One region of the Neobacillus sp. SM06 genome, then DNA from elsewhere that is predicted to be linked to it. Evidence: predicted binding sites of a transcription regulator. Region 1 holds the regulator's gene; each other region holds the start of a gene.

What was found. The regulator LexA, encoded in region 1, represses DNA repair genes until DNA is damaged. The targets are predictions, from matches to a motif close to CGAACATATGTTCG.
Region 2: a site for LexA is predicted at 1,845-1,858, ahead of uvrB (excinuclease ABC subunit UvrB). Genes of this name have one in related genera too.
Region 3: a site for LexA is predicted at 2,616-2,629, ahead of ACQYAD_RS09455 (DNA polymerase thumb domain-containing protein). Genes of this name have one in related genera too.

The regions. Positions count from the first base shown of each region.
Region 1 is NZ_JBNWEO010000014.1:157,237-161,970, reverse strand. Features, by position in the region: gene ACQYAD_RS09350 (MerR family transcriptional regulator) at 82-492, shown strand; gene glnA (type I glutamate--ammonia ligase) at 519-1,853, shown strand; gene lexA (transcriptional repressor LexA) at 2,022-2,645, opposite strand; gene yneA (cell division suppressor protein YneA) at 2,804-3,124, shown strand; gene ACQYAD_RS09330 (YneB family resolvase-like protein) at 3,149-3,811, shown strand; gene ACQYAD_RS09325 (aldehyde dehydrogenase family protein) at 3,874-4,734, opposite strand, start outside.
Region 2 is NZ_JBNWEO010000005.1:48,957-53,690, forward strand. Features, by position in the region: gene ACQYAD_RS00420 (DUF2198 family protein) at 100-330, shown strand; gene ACQYAD_RS00425 (cation diffusion facilitator family transporter) at 621-1,556, opposite strand; gene uvrB (excinuclease ABC subunit UvrB) at 1,948-3,927, shown strand; gene uvrA (excinuclease ABC subunit UvrA) at 3,935-4,734, shown strand, end outside.
Region 3 is NZ_JBNWEO010000015.1:651-5,384, reverse strand. Features, by position in the region: gene ACQYAD_RS09475 (alpha/beta hydrolase) at 1-148, shown strand, start outside; gene ACQYAD_RS09470 (iron-sulfur cluster biosynthesis family protein) at 145-471, opposite strand; gene ACQYAD_RS09465 (CDGSH iron-sulfur domain-containing protein) at 699-905, shown strand; gene ACQYAD_RS09460 (YolD-like family protein) at 952-1,278, opposite strand; gene ACQYAD_RS09455 (DNA polymerase thumb domain-containing protein) at 1,299-2,558, opposite strand; gene ACQYAD_RS09450 (YqzH family protein) at 2,706-2,909, shown strand; gene ACQYAD_RS09445 (nucleotidyltransferase family protein) at 3,182-3,763, opposite strand; one part of gene ACQYAD_RS09440 (IS3 family transposase) at 4,085-4,734, opposite strand, start outside.

The sequences.
Region 1 (4,734 bases):
AAGATAGAGGCGTAGTGAATTTATGCTTATCACTATTTATGGATATAAATTCTGATAAGCCAAGCAAAAGGAGGAGAAACCTTGGGTGGAAGTGAAATACGCCGTTCAATGCCGTTGTTTCCCATCGGAATCGTGATGCAACTGACGGAATTATCCGCTCGGCAGATCCGCTATTACGAGGAACATCAATTAATTTCTCCTGCCAGAACAGACGGCAACCGCCGTATGTTTAGTTTAAATGATATCGATCGGCTATTAGAAATTAAAGACTTAATCGATCAAGGACTAAATATGGCAGGGATTAAGAAGGTATTATTGGTAAATGAGCAGCCGCTTGCAACTCAAGACCTCCAGCAGCAACCCGAAAAAGCGAAACGTGACCTGACAGATGATGAATTGCGAAATCTGCTTCGCAATGAATTGTACCAAGCAGGCCGATTCAACCGCTCATCATTGCGTCAAGGCGACATGTCTCGTTTTTACCTAAATTAAATTAAACTATTTTTGGAGGTAAGGAAATGGCAAAGTATACGAGAGAAGATATCATTCGAATCACGAAAGAAGAAAATGTTAAATTTATTCGTTTACAATTTACTGATATCCTTGGAACAATTAAAAACGTTGAAATTCCAATCAGCCAATTAGAAAAAGCTCTCGATAACAAAATGATGTTTGATGGATCTTCAATTGAAGGTTTCGTGCGAATTGAAGAATCAGATATGCTTTTATATCCGGACTTAAATACTTTTGTCATTTTCCCGTGGACTGCTGAGAAGGGAAAAGTAGCAAGGTTTATCTGTGACATTTATACTCCGGAAGGGAAACCGTTCGAAGGCGATCCGCGTAACAATTTAAAACGCGTTTTGAAAGAGATGGAAGAAATGGGCTTCACGAATTTCAACCTTGGACCAGAGCCGGAATTCTTCTTGTTTAAATTGGATCAAGTTGGTGAACCTACTTTAGAATTGAACGACAATGGAGGATACTTCGACTTGGCTCCTACTGACCTTGGCGAAAACTGCCGCCGTGATATCGTGCTAGAGCTTGAAGAAATGGGCTTTGAAATCGAAGCTTCTCACCATGAAGTGGCACCTGGACAGCATGAAATTGACTTCAAATACGCAGATGCAATTACAGCTTGTGACCATATCCAAACATTCAAACTTGTAGTTAAAACCATTGCCAGAAAACATGGCTTGCATGCTACTTTCATGCCAAAACCATTATTCGGCGTAAACGGATCTGGTATGCACTGCAACCTTTCTTTATTCAAAGACGGACAAAATGCATTCTATGAGCCAACAGGTGATCTTGAGTTAAGTGACACAGCTCGTCAATTCATCGCAGGAATTCTAAAACATGCGCCAAGTTTCACAGCTGTTACCAACCCAACTGTAAATTCATACAAGCGACTTGTTCCTGGATATGAGGCACCTTGTTATGTTGCATGGTCTGCACGTAATCGTTCTCCGTTAATTCGAATTCCAGCTTCACGCGGTATGAGCACACGTGTTGAGGTACGCAGTGTTGACCCATCTGCAAACCCATACCTTGCAATGGCTGTTTTGCTTAAAGCAGGATTGGATGGTATTAAGAACAAATTAACACCTCCAAATGCTGTTGACCGCAACATCTATGTAATGAACAAACAAGAAAGAATCGCAGAAGGCATCATCGATCTTCCAGCAACATTGGCAGCTGCGTTAGATGAATTGAAAAAAGACGAAGTTATCACTGCCGGTCTTGGCGAACACATCCTTGAGCATTTCCTTGAAGCAAAAGAAATTGAATGGGATATGTTTAGAACAGCCGTTCACCCTTGGGAGAGAGAGCAGTATTTGCAAATGTATTAATAACAAAAAGTCCTGGCGCACAATGCATCAGGACTTTTTGTTCTAAGCTTACTACTGTACATTTTGGGATTCTATTAGAAAAATCGCAAATTGGCAATAAAATAAAAAAGCACGTTGAATAGTAGCGTGCTTTTTGAAAATTTAAGTAATGAATACTCTGCTAGAGTATTAATGAATCTGCCTGTAAACCCCGATGACTTTTCCAAGAATGGCAACATTCTTTAGGATTATCGGTTCCATTGTGGAATTCTCAGGCTGAAGGCGGATATAATCCTTTTCTTTAAAAAACCTCTTGCATGTTGCTTCATCTTCCTCTGTCATCGCTACAACAATATCTCCATTGTTAGCAGTTTTTTGCTGTCTTACAATGACATAGTCACCATCAAGAATTCCGGCTTCAATCATGCTGTTTCCCATAATTTCGAGCATAAAGACTTGATCCTCATGAGGTGCGAGTCTTTCTGGCAGCGGGAAATACTCTTCAACATTTTCAATCGCCGTTATCGGCAGACCAGCTGTTACTTTACCAACAACTGGAACATTGACAACATTGCTTTTTGGAATCGTTGTACTTTCATCCACTTCAAGAATTTCAATTGCTCTTGGTTTTGTTGGATCTCTTCTAATTAGTCCTTTGCTCTCCAATCTTGCCAAATGTCCGTGAACTGTTGAACTGGAAGCAAGGCCAACAGCTTCTCCTATTTCCCGAACAGATGGCGGATAACCCTTTTTTTTAACTTCCCCTTTTATGAAATCAAGGATATCCTGCTGCCGCTTTGATAATTTTGTCATATCAGATGCACCTCGCCTGGTTAATGTTAACTTTATTATAGCATGCGAGATAATTTTATACAAACATAAGTTCGAATTTTGGTTGACAGAAAACAAACGTTCGATTTATAATAAAAGCATAGAAGCGAACATATATTCTAAAAATGGAGTGTTGATAAATGAAGAACTTGTGGAATCGCTATTCATATGCCATTATTTTAGTTATCCTGAGCTTTGGTTCAGCTCTTATTATTTATTTTCAATCCAACTCATTTCATAAAGAAAATTATGTCAATATTACCATTGCTGAAGGAGATTCACTCTGGAAAATCGCAAAAGAATATTCCCAAACATCCTCATTTTCGCATGATCAGTTCATCAGCTGGGTGAAAAAGCACAATCAAATAGAAGGAGATTTGATATACCCGGGCGAAAAAATTGCCATCCCGGTTAAAAATAATGAAGTTGGAGCAAAAGAATTTGCCAGCGCAGCAAAATAAGCAGATAGAAAGGTTCTGAAGGACATGAAGGCAATCATTTACTGCCGGGTTAGCACTGAAAAGTCTACACAAGACACATCGTTAACCAGACAAAAAGAAGAACTTGAAACCTTTGCAAACAAACACCAATTCGAAGTAATAAAAATCATTGAGGAGAGGCATAGCGGGTTTGATGTCGATCGGGAAGGAATAATCGAGGCGCTTGCCCTGTTTAAAGATAAGCAGGCAGAGGCTCTTTTAATACAGGATGATACCCGGCTAGGGAGGGGCCACTCAAAGATAGCCTTGCTACATGAACTGCGTAAAATGGGCATTGCCGTTTTTACCATCCAAGACCATGGAGAAATTTACTTGGCAGATGCTGATTTAATGGTACTTGAAATTTTAAGTGCGGTTGAAGAATTTCAACGAAAAATTGCAAATTTGAAAATCAGCAGGGGAATCACCCGGGCGATTAAGGATGGTTTCGAACCGCACAAGAATTTATCCAATCTTCACCTTGGCGGGAGAGAAAAAAAGGAAGTGCCGGTGGAGGAAATAATAAACTTGCGGAAAAAGAATCTTACCTTTCATGAAATTGCTGCCACGTTAAGAGGCTTGGGTTTTGATGTAAGTAAGGCAACCGTACATAGAAGGTATAAAGAATATATGGATGCAGCAGAAAAGCAAACAAAAAACGAATGGTAGAACAAGTAAATTAAAAAAGGAACTCCATTGAGTTCCTTTTACCGATGAAACTTCAAGATTTTTTACTGAAGTGAGATCCAGATGCTCTTCACTTCTGTATAGTTAGCAAGAGCATACGATCCCATCTCACGTCCGATACCAGATTGCTTATATCCTCCAAATGGAGAGGCTGCATCAAAAGCATTGTAACAGTTTACCCAAACAGTACCAGCACGAAGTTTTCCAGCAATGTAATGGGCTTTTGCAACATCGCGAGTCCAAACACCCGCAGCTAGTCCATATTCGCTATTGTTTGCTCGGTCAATTAATTCGTCCAAATCGTCATATGGCATCGCAGCGATTACCGGGCCGAAGATTTCTTCTTTGGCAATTGTCATTTCATCTCGGACATCTGCAAAAATCGTTGGGGAAACGAAGTAGCCTTGCTCTTGAGGCTTATTTCCCCCTGCAACCAGCTGAGCCCCTTCACTTAGTCCTTTTTCAATATATCCAAGAACCCTGTTTTGCTGTTCGGCTGAAACTAACGGCCCAATTTCTGTATCAGTATGGATTCCTGCTCCTTGCTTGATCTTTTTTGAATGGGAAGCCATATCTGCTACAACATTATCAAACTGCTTCTTCTGAATAAACACACGGGAACCTGCACAGCAAACTTGACCTTGGTTAAACATTACCCCGTTTAGAGCGCCGGGAATGGCTTTTGTTAAGTCTGCATCCGGAAGAATGATATTTGGCGATTTTCCGCCAAGCTCAAGGGTCACCCGTTTCAATGTTTTTGAGGCATTTGCCATTATGAGTCTTCCTACTTCGGTCGAACCGGTAAAGGCAATTTTATCAACCAAAGGATGTTCAACAAGTGGCTGGCCAGCTGTTTCACCAAATCCTGGAACAATGTTGACAACACCTGCCGGGAAACCGGCTTC
Region 2 (4,734 bases), on a different contig from region 1:
GTAGGCGTCCCTCTTTTATAATGTGAAGTTTGTGTTGCTTTTTCATACCGTTCTTTTTAGAATAACGGTAAAGAAAGGAATGGAGAGGTGAACCCGTTGATGATTGAATTCTTATCAGCGCTCATTTTGCCCGGTTTGCTGGTTTTGCTTTTCACAAGGGTCACTTACAATCGGGTAATTGGGCTGATTCTAACGGTTGGCCTTATTACAGCATCTGTCTATAAAGGCTACACGCATACATGGCCGATTATGATTTTGGATGCTTTTTCATTGACTGCCGGTTTTGGCTTTGCAGTCAGGCTTAAACAAAGAGTGGTAAAAAAAAGTTAAACGGCAGACGGCATGATTAATCACCTATGCCGTTTTTTTTTTGGCTGTTTTTGCATAAATGCTGCTTCGTTTGTTTGTATGATTAGGGTACCATCCTAACACTAGTCTTAAACAAGCGTATAAAAAAATTGACCGTTCACAGTATGCCAGTTTTAAACCTAACATAAACTTGGCGAATGGCGAGAGTCAATATATAGAAAAGAGGACGACATTTTTACAAAGTGGAATTGAAGGATCTAACAATCAAATTACAAAAAAAAAATTAGGTCAAATCCTTTGTCTGTTCTGATTTATCCGTGGTTAAGTAAAAATTTCTCCCCGTATATTCCATGATCATGCATGGATGGGTTTTCAATTTGGATTGTTGAATGTGTCAGACCATATTTTTCTTTTAAGAGTTTTGTTGTGTTGGATATAATTATTGAATATTGAATTTCATTATATGCCAATATATGGGCTGAAAATGAATAGTGGTCAGTAGATACAGCCCAAAGATGAATTTCATGTACATCAATCACTCCCTCAATCTTTTGGAGATCTTGTCGAATAGAATCTAAATTAAATTGTTTAGGTACAGTCTCCATAAGAATTAGGTATGATTCATGAATAATTTTTGCACCACCAATGAAGATAATGACACCAATAACCATACTAATTAAAGGATCAATAATTGAAATACCTGTAAAATAGATTAAAATCGCGGAAATAATCACTCCAACCGAATTCAATAGGTCCCCTATATAGTGCCAAAGTGCACTTTGAATATTTAAATTCTCTTCTTCTTTTGTAGTTCGACTTAGTACCAATGTGAGAACAATGTTAACAATCAGACCAATCATTGCAATGGTTAACATTATTGGAAGATTTACTTCCCGAGGAGTAATAATCCTCCGAAATCCTTCGACAAAAATTCCAATTGAAATAATCATAAGAGCAAGTCCGTTAAGAAAAGAGGCAATAATCTCAAATCTTAAAAAACCAAACGTGTATTTTTGGTTGGAATCCCGGGAAGCCATATAGATGGCTGTCATACTAAGTGCTAAAGCAACGACATCTGACAACATATGAGCAGAATCTGATAATAGGGCAAGTGAGTGGGATACCAAACCCCCTAGTACTTCAACAAGAGCAAAGAACAATGTTAACCATAATGTAATCCATAAAGTTTTCCTTGACTTATGTTGTTGTTTTACATGATTTAAATGATGATAATCGTTTTTATTCATCCAAATTTCTCCCTTCTTAACCTGATTATATTCTTGAGAAAAAGTAGTTGTCAATTCTAAATGAGAAAATAATTATATAATTGAGAATAATAATCAAAATTAATCATATTTTTATAAAATATATAGGTTGATTATTTGTAATAATTATAATTTAATTTGTGCTACAATTGTATAAAATAGGATGGATGGTACAGATATTGGAGAGAACCATCATTAATTTGAAAGAAGTGTATGTTTGTTTGGATGAAATATGTAGAATGAATTATATCAGAAATGTCATTTAAAAAACGAATACTCGTTCGCATATGATTGGTTTGTTTTGATGGTGTTGTGGTAGAATGGAACTAAAGCAGACGTGACACCAAGGATCCATTTTTGCAGGAGGATTAGTATGAAGGATCAATTCGAATTAGTCTCAAAGTACTCCCCGCAAGGCGACCAGCCCGAAGCGATTCGGAAACTTGTGCAGGGAATCAAGGAAAACAAACGGCATCAGACTTTGCTCGGTGCAACAGGGACGGGAAAAACGTTCACCATATCCAATGTGATTAAGGAAGTAAACAAACCGACACTGATCATTGCCCATAATAAAACGCTGGCCGGTCAACTTTACAGTGAATTTAAAGAATTTTTTCCTAACAATGCGGTTGAATACTTTGTCAGCTACTATGATTACTATCAGCCCGAAGCGTATGTACCGCAGACTGACACCTTCATCGAGAAGGACGCCAGCATCAATGATGAAATTGACAAACTAAGGCACTCGGCAACATCCTCTTTGTTTGAACGCAAAGACGTGATCATTATTGCCAGTGTCTCCTGCATCTACGGACTCGGTTCTCCGGAAGAATACCGGGAATTGGTCTTATCATTACGAACCGGAATGGAAATTGAGCGAAATCAATTGTTGCACCGCTTGGTCGATATCCAATATGAACGGAATGATATTGATTTTAAGCGCGGAACGTTCCGGGTACGCGGCGATGTTGTTGAGGTTTTTCCGGTTTCGCGCGACGAGCATTGCATCCGCGTCGAATTTTTCGGTGATGAAGTCGATCGGATTCGGGAAGTCGATGCTTTAACAGGTGAAATTATCGGTGACCGTGATCATGTTGCCATTTTTCCAGCATCCCACTTCGTAACGAGAGAAGAGAAGATGCAAATTGCGATTCAAAATATTGAAAAAGAGCTGGAGGAACGGCTTGCCGTCCTGCGCTCCGAGGATAAATTGCTTGAAGCACAACGCTTGGAACAACGCACCCGCTATGATTTGGAAATGATGCGGGAAGTGGGCTTTTGCTCAGGGATCGAAAACTATTCGCGCCATCTTACGTTAAGGCCAGCCGGTTCCACTCCCTATACCCTTCTGGACTATTTCCCGGAAGATTTTATGATCGTCATCGATGAGTCACACGTCACCCTGCCGCAAATCAGGGGGATGTTCAACGGCGACAAAGCGCGCAAGGAAGTATTGGTGGATCACGGTTTTCGCCTGCCGTCAGCGCTCGACAACCGGCCGCTTACCTTTGAGGAATTTGAGAAGCATATTCAGAACATTATTTATGTCTCGGCGACACCGGGGTCATATGAATTAGAACACACACCGGAGATGATTGAACAAATTATCCGGCCGACAGGACTGTTGGATCCGATTATTGAAGTTCGGCCAATTGAAGGCCAGATTGATGACTTGATCGGCGAAATTCAAGATCGAGTCAACCGCAATGAACGCGTTCTTATCACAACGTTGACGAAGAAAATGTCAGAAGACTTAACCGATTATTTAAAGGAAATCGGCATCAAAGTTCAGTATTTGCATTCGGAGGTCAAAACGCTTGAGCGAATTGAAATCATCCGTGAACTAAGGCTCGGAAAATATGATGTTTTAGTTGGAATCAATCTGTTAAGGGAAGGGCTCGATATCCCCGAGGTATCGCTTGTCGCCATCCTTGACGCGGATAAAGAAGGGTTCCTCCGCTCCGAACGGTCGCTGATACAGACAATCGGGCGGGCGGCAAGGAACGCGAATGGAAAGGTTATCATGTATGCGGACCGGATCACGAATTCAATGGAAGTGGCGATTACTGAAACGAAGCGCCGCCGTGCGATTCAGGAAGCATACAATGAAGAGCATGGGATTACACCAATGACAATTCAAAAAGATATTCGCGATGCGATTCGCGCCACTCATGCAGCAGAGGAACCGGAAGAGTACAAACCGGCGGCTGCGTTTGGCAAAATGTCGAAAAAAGAGCGGGAACGCACGATTGCCAATATGGAAAAAGAAATGAAAGAAGCGGCCAAAGCGCTTGATTTTGAACGGGCGGCTGAGCTTCGGGATCTTATTTTAGAGATAAAAGCGGAAGGATGACGATACGATGGCGATGGATAAGTTAGTTGTTAAAGGCGCCAGGGCACATAATTTGAAAAATATCGATGTCACCATTCCGCGTGACCAGCTTGTTGTCTTAACAGGACTATCGGGTTCAGGGAAGTCGTCCCTTGCCTTTGATACAATTTATGCCGAAGGACAGCGGCGCTATGTCGAGTCGCTGTCTGCCTATGCACGGCAGTTTTTGGGGCAAATGGACAAGCCGGATGTCGATGCGATTGAAGGTCTGTCCCCTGCCATTTCAATTGACCAAAAAACAACAAGCCGCAATCCACGGTCGACCGTTGGGACAGTGACAGAAATCTACGATTATTTACGGCTTTTGTTTGCAAGGGTCGGGCGGCCGACATGTCCGGTTCACAAGATTGAAATTTCCTCGCAAACGATTGAGCAAATGGTTGATCGGATTTTGGAATACCCGGAACGCACAAAAATGCAAATCCTTGCCCCGATCGTTTCCGGACGAAAAGGAACGCACGCCAAGGTGCTTGAGGACATCAAAAAACAAGGGTATGTTCGCGTGCGCATTGACGGTGAAATGCTGGATCTTGGCGAAGAGATCGAGCTTGAGAAAAACAAAAAGCACTCCATTGAAGTGGTTGTTGACCGAATTGTCGTAAAAGAAGGCGTGTCATCACGCGTGGCGGACTCACTGGAAACAGCATTAAAGCTTGGAGAAGGAAAGGTCATTGTTGATGTTATTGGAAAGGAGGAGCTGCTGTTTAGTGAAAACCATGCGTGTCCTCTTTGCGGTTTTTCAATTGGTGAGCTGGAGCCAAGGATGTT
Region 3 (4,734 bases), on a different contig from region 1:
ATACGAACAAAAACAGGGGTCGAAAATGCTTTATCTTGCAAAAGAAGGCCTGCATGCCCAGTCGTTCAATGAAAACAGCCAGGAATATGAAAAAGCAATTGATCAATTTCTGCAAACCTATGCGGAATCCGTGGCCATGCCGACTTAATTTTTCTGCAGGATGAAGCTCATATGGCCATTTAAAAATTGCTGCGGGCTCTTCAGCTGAAATACCTGTGACGTTTTGGAAAAATCGATCGTCATGTTTTCATCAAAAAAGACTTCCTTTGCTTTCGGTATATACACGGGGCGGTCGTTCGTTTCGATTTTGATATCGTCTGCTTCCAGCTCTGGCACAAACCATAAGACTACAACGCCATTTACCGCGCAGCCGCAATCATCTGTATCGTAAACAAGTTTTAAATAACCTGTCTGCTCTCCGATTTTCTGATTGATTTTCGTGATTGCTGTCTCTGTGATTGCAATTTCCATGTTTAAATCTCCCCCTTATCGGTATAAGATGATTGTATCACATGTTTTTTCAGGCTGCTGTACTGTTGCATCTTCAACCTATTTTTACTATTCTTAAAAACGAAACTATTTTTAAATGAACACTTGCCGACTGGCGAGTCCTTTGGACGAAGACAGAGGCGTAGTTGAATTTATGCGTTCAGAATTTATCCATATAAATTCTGATTAGCCAAAAAAGGGGTGGAAACATGTCAAAAGTTCAAATTAAAGTAAATGATAATGGTTCGCTTCGTATCACGGGCGATGTTGAATTGCTTGATGGCGAAGGCAATGTGTACGAAACGAAGCCAAGCTTTTCCCTTTGCCGCTGCGGTTTATCCAATAACAAGCCGTTTTGCGACGGCAGCCACAAAGGCAAATTTGAGTCGAAAGTCCGCGTTGCTGAAAATGAATAATGGATTGGTGGGAGCGGTTTTTACAAGCCGCTCTTTTTATGCTTAGCTAAAAGCGGATATCTGCGATTGAGTTCAAAGAAACCCGATGCAGTTCATCAAACTTGTCAACCACATGGAATGTCTGGGTAATCGCATCCCAATAATGAATTTTTCCAATCAAAATTTCATAGTTTCGATTTTGATAGTGCGTAATATGCACCCACTCGTTGAATTCCATCGCCTCAGCAGCAATCTCATTAATGTGTTCAAGCTGCTGCTCATCCAGCTCCTTTTTCTGTTCATACGTATCTTCCTTTACCCAGTCCCGCAGCAATTTCACATGCTCCGGAAGCATCATCGCTGTCCACTTAATTTTCCCACGGTCGCGAATCATGGTCCTCACTTCTTTCTTTATTACATTTTGTGCCCGCCAACAAGCGTTGCCCGCTGTTTGGCGGTTCCGGCAGCTGTATACGAAACCGCACGCAACAGTGCGCCTGAACCAAAACGATCGCGGATGCGGTCGACAACATAGCCGAGCTGCCTTCTTTTCTCTGCACCAAGATCAAAAAGGCTTAACTGCACTTCGCGATCATCGGTGATAGCGCCAAGCGTAATTGAAATATTTCTAACCGTATGCCCAGTATAATTTTCATAAAATAACTCAAGGCAGACACGATAAAGCTCCATCGTCACATTTGTCGGCTGCTCGATCGTTCGTGCGCGATGAAAACCACCGCCGAATTCTTCTTTGCTGTAGCCAATTCCAAGGCTGACCGTTCTTCCTGCTTTCCGATGGGTTCTTGCCCGGCGTGCAACCTCCTCACACATTTCTAAAATGACATGCCTAATTTCTGCATCATCTTTATAATCCCGCAGCAAAATTTGACTTTTGCCAAAGCTGATTTGCCCTTCAATAAGCGGTGCCCCCAAATCGGAAAGATCGATTCCCCAGGCGTGATAATAAAGCTGGTTGCCCATAATTCCAAATTTCTTTTCCAATTTTTCTAAATCATAGCGGGCTAGTTGGCCGACGGAGAAAATCCCCATGCTGTTGAGCGTTTTTTCAAGGCGTCTGCCAATTCCCCACATTTCGCGGAGCGGGGCAATGCTCCACAGCTTTTCAGGAACATCGGCAAACGTCCACTCGGCAATCCCTTTCTTCTTTGCTTCAATGTCCAGACACAGCTTTGCCATCAGCATATTCGGCCCAATCCCGACCGCACAGGGCAGTTGAAATTCCCGTTCAATATCGTCCTTTATTTTTCGCGCGATCGTCTTAGCATCCCCCCACAGATGCAGGGCACCATCGACTTTAATAAAACTTTCATCGACACTGTACGTATGGATCGCCTCTTTCGGCACATAGCGGTTAAAAACACGGGAAATTTCCGTGGAAATCCGCAAATACGTTGCCATTTTCGGTTCGATTACGCGAATTCGCGGATCATTTGGGATTTCAAACAGCCGGGAACCGGTTTTGATGCCAAATTCTTTTTTTAAACGGGGTGAAGCGGCAAGCACCACACTCCCTTGCCGCTCCTGATTGCCGACAACCGCTACATAGCAAGTAAGCGGATCAAGTCCTTCGATCACAGCCGCACAGCTTGCGTAAAAGCTTTTCATATCCACGCATAAAATTTTGTTCTGCGGCAATGCTTGATACTCAATCATAGAAACCCCTCCAAAAACCAAACATAAGTTCTATACCATTCTACCCATTATTTTAGGCGAATATTCGTTCGTATTCAATGGAAATTTTTATTGGGGATGGTTCGGATGGAAAAATTTACGCTATAATAGGTATACGGGGTGGATGCAATGGATAAACGATTGATTGAGAAGATGATTCAAAATTGCTTAAAACAATATGATTCCGATCGGGAAACACTGCCGGTTGGTTTAAGGGAAATGGACAAGCTTTACAGCCAAATTTATGCAGTGAAAGCAGCGGAACCTGAGGCGGATTTGTATGAAATCGTCAATGATGTTGTTTATGAATTTTTAACAGCGGGGGAAAATTGAAAATTTGCGGTCTTGTTTAACTTTTCCGGCCATGCGTTCGAAAGATATCCTAGCAAATTGCAAAAAAAATAATACTCTAAAAGATCCGAGTATTTTTCAAAATTAATTCTTCTTGCTACCTTTTTCGCTCTTTTTCTTTTTCGCCCCAAGCGAAACGGAGATGACCGCAAATAAATCACCAATTAATGTTAAAACCGCACTCATAGTAAGCCCCTCCTTTAATGAGCAATACCTTCTTTTATTTTAACACTTTTTTCCTTTTTGCAACATCTTTATTTTGATATAAAATCGTGAATGTGGTAAATTTTCAGTTTATTCCAAGTTTCTTTCCAATTCTTTTTTGTTATCCTGTCTTCATAAATGGCCGCTCGTTCTTTTGTCTCAGTAAAAAAGGGAGTCGGCTTCACCTTTAAATTGACAAGATCATCAATGCCCCAAGGAACTGTTATGATTACTTGCTTTTTCTCATCCAATTTTACGCCTAATGCTGTCGCTGTTTCGGGAAATTTGGAAATAGCGTCCACAGCTGAAGAATACGGGGACATTTTGCTTTTAACATGCATTCTTGCTTCATTTTTTACTGACCAAGGAACATGAGGCATAAGAAATTCAAGTTCCTTTTCAAGTTTCTTTTCTGCAAATTCATCCGTATTTGCCGGTGCAAAATAGATGACATCAACATCCGGCAGAGGAGTTCTTTCAGTAAAATGGTGTAAGGCATCCCAAATTTTCGATCGAACAAATCCCGCACAAATCCACCAATCAGGCAAATTCAATGATCTTACCGATTGCAATATTTCCATCATCCATTGATCATCTTTAATTATCGAAATAATTGTTTCTTCATTCAACATTTTAGAATGCTCCTCAAACATGTATTCCGTTCACCATTCTTTGTCCTCTTTCATTGCAATTCGAGCAAGACAAAAGAGGTATTCCTCGGATTAACCCCCGAATTTTGGACAATATCTCTCTTATTCTCTCATTTCCATTGTTTTTTAAAATTGGATTGTCTTTCGTTATTCTTCAAAAAGGCCATGCTGCTTGACAAGGAGCCTCTGCGGGCATGACTTCCCAGCCGAGCAGCCAGATGTCACAACATCGGCATCGCCAAACAAGGCTATCATGCCCGCCACTCCTAATCAAGCTGGTGCTTTGGCTGAAGTTTGGCACTGTTACACTCGAACTTCCTTAATTACTAATGAACCCTGATTCTCATAGAATTCTTTTGGTGATAGATCTAGAATGCTTGAATGCATTCGTCTTTCGTTATAAAATACCATAAACTCTGTGACGACTTCATATGCTTGTGCATATGTTTCAAATTGCCATCTAGATAGGCAATCGTCCTCAAAAATCCGATGAAATGATTCGATATGGGCATTCATATTTGGCGTTTTGGGCGGTATTCTTTCATGCTCTATTTTATAATTTTCACAAAACTCCTCGAAAGTATGAGAAATAAACTGTGGTCCATTATCTGTTCGGATAACAGGTTTTTCCAAAGCATTAAGTAGTTGGCGTTTCAGTAGTGCTCGTTGCATTGCTTGATTGACATCGCTGCCTGTACAACTCAAGCCCATATGATAATCGACAATCCCCCTGTCATAAACGTCAATAATTGACATGACAAAGAAAAAGCGGTCTTCACCTTCAACAAATCCGTATTTTATATCGGCTTCCCACATTTGATTTGAGCTAGTAATGATGCGATTTCGTGCTAGTTTTCTAGGATGCGAGACTTTTTTCTTACGCTGTGGACGTAAGATCCCTAATTCTTTATATAATCGGTACACTTTTTTCTTGTTAATGACGAGGTTATGGT